Regions from separate parts of the Novosphingobium sp. RL4 genome, predicted to be linked through region 2. Evidence: riboswitches for the same ligand, from Rfam matches in the RefSeq annotation. Region 2 holds a riboswitch; each other region holds the start of a gene.
What was found. Region 2 has a riboswitch for cobalamin ahead of U9J33_RS17535 (cobalamin biosynthesis protein CobG). Riboswitches for the same ligand answer to the same signal wherever they lie in the genome.

Region 1 (3,271 bases), on a different replicon from region 2:
AAAAAACAAAGGAATTTCGATGAGGCTTCCCTCGCCCCTGGCCCCCGCAACCCTCGCTTTCGCTTCGCTGATCGCGCTGGCCCAGCCGGCGCTGGCCCAGAAGTCCGACGCTCCCGACGCTGCCAAGCAGCACGCCGAGAAGACCGCCGAAGCGGTGGCCGCGAACTGGGCCAGCGCCCCGGTCGAAGAAGTGACGAAGACCAGCAAGGGCACCGCCCGGGTCGACGGCAAGGCGATCGCCTATACCGCCACCGCTGGCACCCTCACCATCCGCGACGCGCAGGGCAAGCCCACCGCGAGCGTGTTCTACACCGCCTATACCGCGCCGGGCAAAAACCGCCCCGTCACCTTCTTCTACAACGGCGGCCCCGGCTCGGCGAGCCTCTGGCTGCGCATGGGCAGCTTCGCGCCCGACCATGTGCGCACCGGCAACCCCGAAGCCGTCCGCCCCGCGCCCTTCGACGTCGGCCCCAATCCCGACAGCCTGATCGGCAGCACCGACATGGTCTTCCTCGACGCGGTGGGCGCCGGCTATTCGCGCGCCCTGGGCGATGCCAAGCCTGCCGATTTCTACGGTGTGGACCAGGACGTGGATGCCTTCGCCAAGGCGATCATCCGCTACACCACCAAGAACGCGCGCTGGGGCAGCCCCAAGTACATCTTCGGCGAAAGCTACGGCACGACCCGCTCGGGCGCGCTGGCCTACCAGCTTGAGGATCGCGGCATGGCGCTGAACGGCGTGGTGCTACTTTCGTCGATCATGAACTACGGCATCCGCCAGAGCGGCTTCGACAATATCTACGTCGGCTACCTGCCCACCTATGCCGCCGTCGCCTGGTATCACGGCCGCGTGGCGGATCGTCCGGCGACCGTGGACGAGTTCGTCGAACAGTCCCGCCAGTTCGCCAACGGCGCCTATGCCGCCGCGCTCGCCAAGGGCCAGGACATCACCCCGGAAGAGGAAGACGCCGTAGCCCGCCAGCTCAGCCGCTTCACCGGCCTTTCGGTGGACTATGTGAAGCAGGCGAACCTGCGCGTCGATCTCGGCCGTTTCCGCAAGGAACTGCTGCGCGGCGGGCGCGAGACGGTGGGTCGCTTCGACGGCCGCTACAAGGGTCTCGATGCCGATGCGGCCGGTGAAAGCCCCGAGTACGACCCTTCGGACACCGCGATCAGCGGCCTCTATGTCGGCAGCTTCCTTGACCAGCTGACCACCACGCTCGGCTACAAGACCGATCTCGACTACCGCCTGAGCGCGCGCGAGGGCGGCCCGGTGGACTGGGACTGGACGCATGAGCCGCCCGCCGGACGCAAACAGAACGTCGCCGACGTGACCGCAGACCTCAGCACCGCGATGCGCATCAACCCGCACCTGCGCGTGCTTTCGCTCAACGGCTACTACGACATGGCAACGCCGTTCTTCTCGACCGAGCGCGACCTCAAGCACATGATGCTGGCGCCGGCGCTGCGCCAGAACCTGCAGTTCAAGTACTATCCGGCAGGCCACATGGTCTATCTGAACCCCGAGGCGCTGCACCAGATGCGCCTCGACATGGAGCGCTACTACGCCGAGGGCGCGCGCTGACATCCTCTTGCGGGGCGGCGACGATCCGCCGCCCCGCTCTCCCCCCGATTTCCCTCCATCCCGAACGCCGCGGCGGTGACTGGCGCATGGAGGATTGCCCCCGCCCGCATCGCCCGCTACCAGCGCTTCCGCCCGGATTCGTCTGACGAGCCGGGCGAATGATCGCGTCGGTGCCTCGAAAGAGGCTTAATAGGGAACGCGGTGAGAGGGCTTTGCCGCCTTCGAATCCGAGGCTGTCCCTGCAACTGTAAGCGGCGAGCGCGATGTACATCACGCGGCGGGCAAGGCGCCCATGCCGCAGCCACTGGGCCGGACGCTAAATCCTGCGAGGCCTGGGAAGGCCGTGCATCAAGCGATGACCCGTGAGCCAGGAGACCTGCCGGCGTCCGGTCGCTCTTGCTTTGGTCCAGGGGATGGCCGGGGCACGGTGATTTCTCCGTCTGAGCGACGAACGAGCGGCAGGGGCCGCACGGTGCGCTGAACGGTCGCCTTTCCATGGGCGCCCGGCCGGTCGGTGCGCCGGCCGTTCGCAAACGGCAGTCCCCTGCTTCGGATCGCTGGCGCCCGGCAGGGGAATGAAGATGAATTTCGCAAAGGTTTCGCACGCGGCGCTTGCCGCGGCGCTGGCGCTCGCCTGGAGCACGCCGGTTTTCGCCGGGGAACGCGCCGACGGCGACGGCGAGGACGGCGCCATCGTCGTCACCGGCCAGAGCCTTGAGGAAACGCTGCCGCAGGAACTTTCCCGCTACGGCAACGACATGGCCGTCGTGGAGGGCAGGCAGATTCGCGACAGCGGCGCAGTGGACGTGGTGAAAGCGCTCGATTCGGTGCCCGGCCTCTACATTCGCGGCCGCAACGGGCCGTTCACTTACGTCGATGTCTCGCTGCAGGGTTCGCGCACGCAGGACGTGCTCTGGACGATGGACGGCATCCGGCTGAACAACCGGCTCTACGGCAGTACCTCGCCCAACGACACCCTGCCCGCCAGCATGATCGAGCGGATCGAGGTGCTGCGCGGCGGCGAGAGCCTGTTCTACGGCACCCAGGCCTCGGCCGGGATCATCAACGTGGTGACGCGCGGCTTCACGGACGACTTCAACGGGCAGGTCAACGCCTCGGTCGATTCGTGGGGCGGCACCAGCTTCGACGGCTACCTGCGCGGCGCGGCGGGCGGGCATCGGTTCGTGGCCTATGCCTCGCGCAACCGCTCCGAGGGATACATGCCCTACAGCGCCTACCAGCCCAGCCTTACCGATCGCCGGCTCGGCTACGACTTGTGGTCCGCAGGCCTCAAGTACCAGTACGACCTCGCCCCCGATCTCGCGCTCAATCTCCAGTACCAACACACCGAGGCGAAGCTCGACAACCTTTCGCCCACCCGCATCCGCGAGAGCCGGAACGACCGCAACGAGGAGATCGCCAGCGCCCGGCTGGACTATACCGGCAGCGACACCGTGCAGTTCTTCCTCAAGGGCTATTTCCACGACTGGAAGACCGCCTACATCCAGATCCGCAACTCGCTTCCCGATCACGATCCGCAAGTGATCTACCCGGCAGGCACGTTCTGGGGCTACCGCGACTGGGGCGGTAGCGCGGTGGTCAAGCTGCATCCGCACCGGGGTTTGGAGTACCTGCTGGGCTACGACTTCCAGAACTTCTCCGGCCGGGACGACGTGCTGCTGATCG
Region 2 (3,271 bases):
GCGCATCGCAGAGCACCGGAGCCCCGCGCGCTGCAGCCGCGATCGCGGCTTCGGCGAAGCCCGCGGAGAACCGTATATGAGCGGCCAGTTCGACCATGCCCGAGGCATGGATCATGCGCACCGCGATACGCTCTTCCTCACGCGTGAAACGCTGGAGATCGGCCTCGGCACGGATGGTCGCGAAAGACTGGCGGTAGATCGCCGCGCCATCGGTTTCATAAAGATGAGGCATCATTCGGCTCCGAAATGGGCGAGCAGTTGTGGGAGATCGAGGCCGGACCGGCATGGCGGGTCTCCGGCAGCGGCATCGATGGAAAGGTCGAAGCGGCCGTTTCGCCCGGTCAGCGTGACGCTTGCAGGGGCGGAACGCGCACAGCCCTTGGCGCAGCCGGAGACGTGAAGGCGGCCCGGAACGTGCGCGGCCAGCCGCAAGGCCAGCGGCCGCGTCGCCACGGTCGCCTGCGGGCACAGCGGTGCTCCGGGGCAGGCGTCCACGCGCATGGCCGGATCGGTAGGATCGCTGACAAAGCCATCCCCGACAGGATCGGGGAGCGGGTTCGCGCCTTCCAGAAGAAGCACCCGCCACGGGGTGATCCGCAAGGCCGCCGCCCCGGAACGTGTGACGAGCGAGGCCAGCGCCGCCGCCTCCACGCTGCCGAAAGCGGCGCCGCAGGCATGGCCCATGGCATGGGCGCCGGGGCCGATGACCGGACGCGGCGATGCGGGAGAGACCCATCCCCTGGCCCAGCCCGGCAGCTCGGCACGGTGGCGCGCCATCCTGCCGGATGCGATCCCGCCGGAGGCGACGAACCATTCCGCCAGTTCGACCAGCGCGCCGACCGCTTCGTCCACGGCAACGGGAATCCCCAGCGCCCGGCCATCCGCGCGCAGGATGAGCCAGCCGCCTTCGCCCCGTTCGATCCGAAAGTCCGCCGGGCTTCCCCCCAGGATCGGCGCGGCTCCGGCGTCCACGGCGAAACCCATCTTTCCCGGCAGTTCCGGCAGGCGAACCTGCGCACTGGCCAGCGCCTCGGCGATCCGGAACGTGTCGTCCCCCGCCGTCCAGTCCGGCGCGACGAGGATATTGCGGCGGTTTTCGGTATCGGGCCGGGCATCCACCAGTTCCAGCGCCACCAGTTGCTCCAGCAGGGCCGCCCAACCGGCTTCGGTCACACCCCGGATCTGGAGATTGGCACGGCGGCTGAGGTCGATCGCCCCGCTGCCGTATTCGCGGGCCAGCGCGCAGAGCGCCAGCGCCTGCGCGCGTGACAGGCGCCCAAGGCGCGGCCGCACGCGCACGATCAGCCCGTCGCCCGCCATCATCGGGCGCCAGGCACTGGGGCACCAGCCGCGCACGGCAAAGTCGCTCATGTGCGGCGATCCGGGCGGGAACGCTGGATTTTCAAAAGGGCACGCTTCGACGAGACGCGCATAAACGCTTTCAACCGCGCGCGGCGACGATGACCGGGGCTTGCCGACGAAGTCGGTCCGTGCGCAACGACAGGCGGGCGCGACATACGCCATCCCTGCACACCGATGCAGCCCCAGCCGCACAGGTTCGTCGCTCACGCGGAGTACCGAGCCTTGGCCTTTCCCTGGACCATGGCAAGAGCGACCGACGCGCCGGCAGGTCTCCTGGCTCACGGGTCAAAGCTCGATACGCGGCCTTCCCGGAACCGGCGCCGATGGGCGCCTTCATCCAGTGGCCGGCTCCGTTGAGGGAGCCCCGGCATCTCGCTCGCCGCTTACAGTTGCAGGGACAGCTGCGGAATGGGAGTTTCCTCCGCACCGCATTCCCATTTCAGCCCCGAAAGGCACCCGCGCGATCGTTGCAGGCCGGACGAAATCCGGCTTGCAGGTGCCGCCTAACCCAAAACGGGATCGATGCCAATCGTCAGCGCAGCCCTGCAAGCGCATCCCGGCGATATCGCACGGCGGCGGCGATACCGGGCGGCCCGATTGCGCCCGATCAATGCGGCTGACGGCGCAGGCGTCATGATCTGCCGAAACCCGGAAGTCATCGCCGATGGTGACGAAACCTCAGGTCGGGTCCGGACGTTGCACACCGAGACGAAGGAGAATCCCATGCTCGAACATGTCCCTCAATGGCTTGGCGCCCTGTTTCACAACTTCCGCGCGGGACATTCCAAGCTGGCGATCGTCCGCGCCGGGCTGGTGCCGGAAGGCGCCTTCATAGACCTGTCGAGCCCCGCTTTCGAGAACGGCGCGCGCCTTCCCGCCCGCTTCACGGCCGATGGCGAAGGCATATCCCCGCCGCTGGAATGGGGCGAGGTTCCTGCCGCCACCACCAGCCTGGCGCTGCTGGTCGAAGACCCCGACGCTCCTGCGGCCGAGCCTCTTGTCCACGCCATCGTCTGGAACCTTCCCGCAGGCACACGGGCGATTCCCGAAGGCGGCATCGGCCCTGACGACGACGGTGCGCCGGACGGGCGCGATGTGGGGCGCAACAGCTATCAGGCCGAAGGCTGGCTGCCGCCCGATCCCCCGCCGGGCCACGGCACGCACGATTACGTGTTTCAGCTCTTCGCGCTTTCCCGCGCGCCCGTGCTGGAAACGAACCCGGGCCGTTCGGAATTCCTGGCGGCGATCAAGGACCATGTCCTGGCCGCCGGAATGCTGGTGGGCCATTACGCGCGCGGAGACGGGGAACCGGCTGACGAGGAGTAGATCACGGCGGCAAAGGCGAGCGCCCCTTCGGCGCTCCCGCCCCGCTGTCATCTCCATTCGCGCAGGCGGGTTGCGCGCGCGGCCATTGTCAGCAGCGCAGGAAAGGACCGGGCCGCGTGGCACCCGGCCTGCCGCAGGACCGGATGGTCCAGCATGTTCTGGAACGCCATGGCCCGCCGGACCTGACCGCGAACCTCCGCGGCGAGCCTGCAGTCGTATCGCCGCGCGTCCTCGCCCGCCATCACGCTTTGCGCGGCGACGAAGGCACTGCGCAGGGCGATGGCCATGCCGTCCCCGGTGAGCGAGGCGGTCATCGCCCACTGGTCTCCCAGCCGCAGCACCCGGCTGTTCGCGGTCCGGGCCGGGGCCATGCCGTAGTTCAGGTTGGCGATCGTTACAGGACGGTCGAACAGCGGCTCCGCATCGGCCAGCATTTCGCGCAGCGCCGCGATCTCGTCCAGCCGGGCGCGCAGGCCCGTCCAGTCCCCGCCGGACTGCGCAAGACGGCTGCGGCGCACGACGAGGCACAAGTTGGCCCGTCCACCCTCCACCATCTGAAGTCCCGCATAACCGCCGCCGAACA
Region 3 (3,271 bases), on a different replicon from region 2:
ATGTTCCGCGTCACGTCATAAGCCGTGCGCAGGCCCACCACGACATTGCCGCCAAGATAATAGGTGTTCGCCACGTCGTCATAGCGCCCCCCGCCCACGCGCAGGTCCGCGCCGAGGCGGAAGCCGTCCGACCAGTGCTTGTCGAGGCTGGCGTAGAGGTTGGTCTTGGGACGGCGGGCCAGCTGCTTGCCGGTGTCCTCGTTGGTGGCGTCGAGGTACGTGGCGGAAAGGCTCATGTCGAAGCCGTTCCAGTCGCTCACCTGCATCCCCAGTTCCACGCCCTTCGCGCGGGCCCGGCCGACATTGTAGTAGTTCCATTCGGCCAGATCGTAGTCGATCAGGTTTTTGGTCTTGCGGTCGAAATAGGTGACCGAGAACGTCCCGTGCCCTTCCGCGAAGGGCTGCTCGACGCCCACGTCCCACGACTTCGAAGTCTCGGGATCGAGCGCGCGGAAACCGCCATTGGTATAGAGCTGGTAAAGCGACGGCGCCTTGAAGCCCTCGCCATAGCTGGCGCGCAGGATCGGCGCGCTTTCGCCGCCGCCGATCACCCAGGCGCCATTGGCCGAGAACGTGGTCTTGTGGCCGAAGTCCGAATTGTCGTCGTAGCGCAGCCCGCCGTTCAGGGTCAGTCCGGTGACCGGACGCAGCGTCAGCATGCCGAAGTAGCTGTCGATCGAGGTCGAGTCCTTCGCGTAATCGCTCGAGAATTTCTGCTTCTCGGTCTCCGCGCCCAGCAGGATGCTGGCCATGTCGATCGGGCTGAAGGAAACCTGCCCCTCGAAGCGGTCCGCGCGGCCGTTGGTGGTGTAGGGACCGAAGACCGCGTCGTCCGAGATGCGGCGGGTGTCGGTGAGGCCGTAGCCCACGCGCGCGGTCAGGCGGCCGTCGAGCCCCTTATAGCGAAGGTTCGCATAGCCCACCGTGTCGCGCTTCATGCCCACGTTCAGGGCATCGGCGCCGGTGTTGTCGTAATCGTAGTTGGCCTTGGTCCAGTAGGTCCCGGCGTCGGCGGACAGGCCGCTTACCAGTTCCACTTCGGCCCGGGCATTGGCGCTCTTGCTTTCGAAGCCGTCCTTTTCCTTACCGCCGAGGCGCTCGTCGAAGGCGGAATAGCCGTCGCCCTTGAGCCAGTTGCCGCCCAGCGTCAGGCCGACCGGTCCCACTTTGCCCGCCGCCGAGGCGCCGAGCTGCTTCTGGTCGCGCCACCCATATTCGGCCTGGCCGCGCGCGGTCCACTGCTCGGTCGGGCGCGCGGTGATGAGGTTGACGACGCCGCCGATGGCGCGGCTGCCCCAGAGAACGCCGGAAGAGCCGCGCACCACTTCGATACGGTCGAACTGGCCGACGGTCAGGCTGCCGAAGTCGAAGCCGCCGCCGACATCGCCCGGATCGTTGATGCGCACACCGTCGATAAGCACGAGGCTCTGCGCATTCTCGGCGCCCCGGATGAACACGCTTGCGGGCTGGCCGAAGCCGCCGGACTGGGTGAAGGTCACGCCCGGCAGGCGGGCCAGCACATCGGTGGCGGTGACCGCCTGGGTACGCTCGATATCCTCGCGGGTGACGACCGAGACCGACTGGCCGATCTCGCTCACCGGGGTCTCGGTGCGGGTCGCGGTGACGACGATGCCGTCCGCTGCGATGCTATCGTTTGCGGCTTCGTCCGCCAGCGCGGGAGTGGCGACGGACAGGGCCGTCCCCAGCAGAAACAGATACTTCACGGTAATTCCTCCAACCTTGAACGACATTGCCGTCCATGGCGGAGACGCGCGCCTTTCCTCATGCGCGCGTGCTCGCTGCATGCCGGGACACCCCGCCCGGCTGCGGAACGACCGTCAAGGGCAGGTCTCCTGGCTTCCGGATCGCCGCGCCGCCTCCGCCTTCCCGGTTTGACCCAGTGGCATCGCGTGGAGGGGGCGCTCCCCGGTCACAGTTGCGGGGGCAGCTTCGGGCTTTCGCCGAAATTCCCACCAGGTTCCAATCCTGGGGCCCGGCTCCGGGCCACCCATGACGTCGCTTGCGCCGATACTGTCCGGCGCGAGGATTGGCAAGCAGTGCCGGTAAAGGCCGCGCCAGGTATCGCCGCCGGGAAAACCGGAAGATTCTCTTAAGCCATTAAGGCTATCGGCAGGGCCTGTACCGCTTCGGGACGTGCCGATCTGCAGGGATGCCGCGCGCCGCAAAGCGGGTTAGGCGCAAGATGCGCCCGTCCCCCGAAAGGACGCGCCAAGAGGACTATTCGTGACCGCTGCCGCCCTTCCTGCCTGCCTCGAACCCTGGGAAGCGCGTCCGCGCGATTTCCGCGGGCACTTCGCGCGCGGCGGCCGGCGACATGTCGCACGCCGCGCGCGCCGGCGCTGGTCGCTGGGTTTCGCCGCACTGGCCGCCGTGGCACTGCCCGCCTTCGCCTCGCCGGGCTCCTGGCAGCAATTCTCCATCGCCGATGCGCGGTCGCCCGAACAGACGGTCCTGCCGATGCCCTTCGAGCAGGCCGGAGCCAGCTTCCCCGGTTCGGCCTTCTACTATCTCGATGCCGAAGAACCGGTGCTCAGGATCGGCGAAGGCATTCATTCCGATGCCGATGACGGCGTGACCGGCCCCGGCCCGGTCGCCCGCGCGCTGCGCATCGACAATTCCGGGGTGGACCGCAGCCGCGCGCTCCAGTGCCTGACCGCCGCAATCTACTATGAGGCCGCCAGCGAGCCGGATGCCGGCCAGCGCGCGGTGGCGCAGGTCGTACTCAACCGGCTGGCCCATCCCGCCTATCCCAAGACCGTCTGCGGCGTGGTCTACCAGGGCTCCGAGCGCTCGACCGGCTGCCAGTTCTCCTTCACCTGCGACGGGTCGCTGGCACGCGCGCCGCAGCGCTTCTTCTGGCAGCGTGCGCAGGAAGTCGCCCGCGCGGCGCTTTCCGGCTACGTCTACGCGCCGGTCGGCCTGGCCACGCATTACCACACCGTCCAGGTCAATCCCTACTGGGCGCCGAGCCTCCATTATCTCTCGACGATCGGCGCGCACCGTTTCTATGCCCTGAGCGGACCGGCGGGGAGCCCTTCGGCCTTCCGCTTCGCCTACTTCGGCGGGGAGCCGCTCGCCGCGCCGCATCGCCATGACGATTCCGCCGCCAGCGCGGTCGCCAACGCCGCGCTGGACCCGCTCGCGGTGCAGCGCGCCTTCGAGGCGGCAACCCCGATCCGGCCGGACACCGCCATCCAGCCCGCCTCCGCTCCGGCCACCCTCGTGCAGGCCGCCGTCCCTGCCTATGCCA

Region 1: it holds a riboswitch for cobalamin, as region 2 does, so the genes downstream of both, U9J33_RS08705 (TonB-dependent receptor) here and U9J33_RS17535 (cobalamin biosynthesis protein CobG) in region 2, are expected to answer to the same signal.
Region 3: it holds a riboswitch for cobalamin, as region 2 does, so the genes downstream of both, U9J33_RS14875 (TonB-dependent receptor domain-containing protein) here and U9J33_RS17535 (cobalamin biosynthesis protein CobG) in region 2, are expected to answer to the same signal.

What each region holds. Positions count from the first base shown of each region.
Region 1 covers NZ_CP141944.1:1,799,862-1,803,132, reverse strand. Annotated here, with positions in the region: gene U9J33_RS08710 (S10 family peptidase) at 20-1,585, shown strand; cobalamin riboswitch at 1,737-1,984, shown strand; gene U9J33_RS08705 (TonB-dependent receptor) at 2,167-3,271, shown strand, end outside.
Region 2 covers NZ_CP141945.1:11,446-14,716, reverse strand. Annotated here, with positions in the region: gene U9J33_RS17540 (precorrin-8X methylmutase) at 1-232, opposite strand, end outside; gene U9J33_RS17535 (cobalamin biosynthesis protein CobG) at 232-1,371, opposite strand; cobalamin riboswitch at 1,608-1,837, opposite strand; gene U9J33_RS17530 (YbhB/YbcL family Raf kinase inhibitor-like protein) at 2,086-2,688, shown strand; gene U9J33_RS17525 (NAD(P)/FAD-dependent oxidoreductase) at 2,736-3,271, opposite strand, start outside.
Region 3 covers NZ_CP141944.1:3,070,898-3,074,168, forward strand. Annotated here, with positions in the region: gene U9J33_RS14875 (TonB-dependent receptor domain-containing protein) at 1-1,724, opposite strand, end outside; cobalamin riboswitch at 1,826-2,012, opposite strand; gene U9J33_RS14880 (cell wall hydrolase) at 2,245-3,271, shown strand, end outside.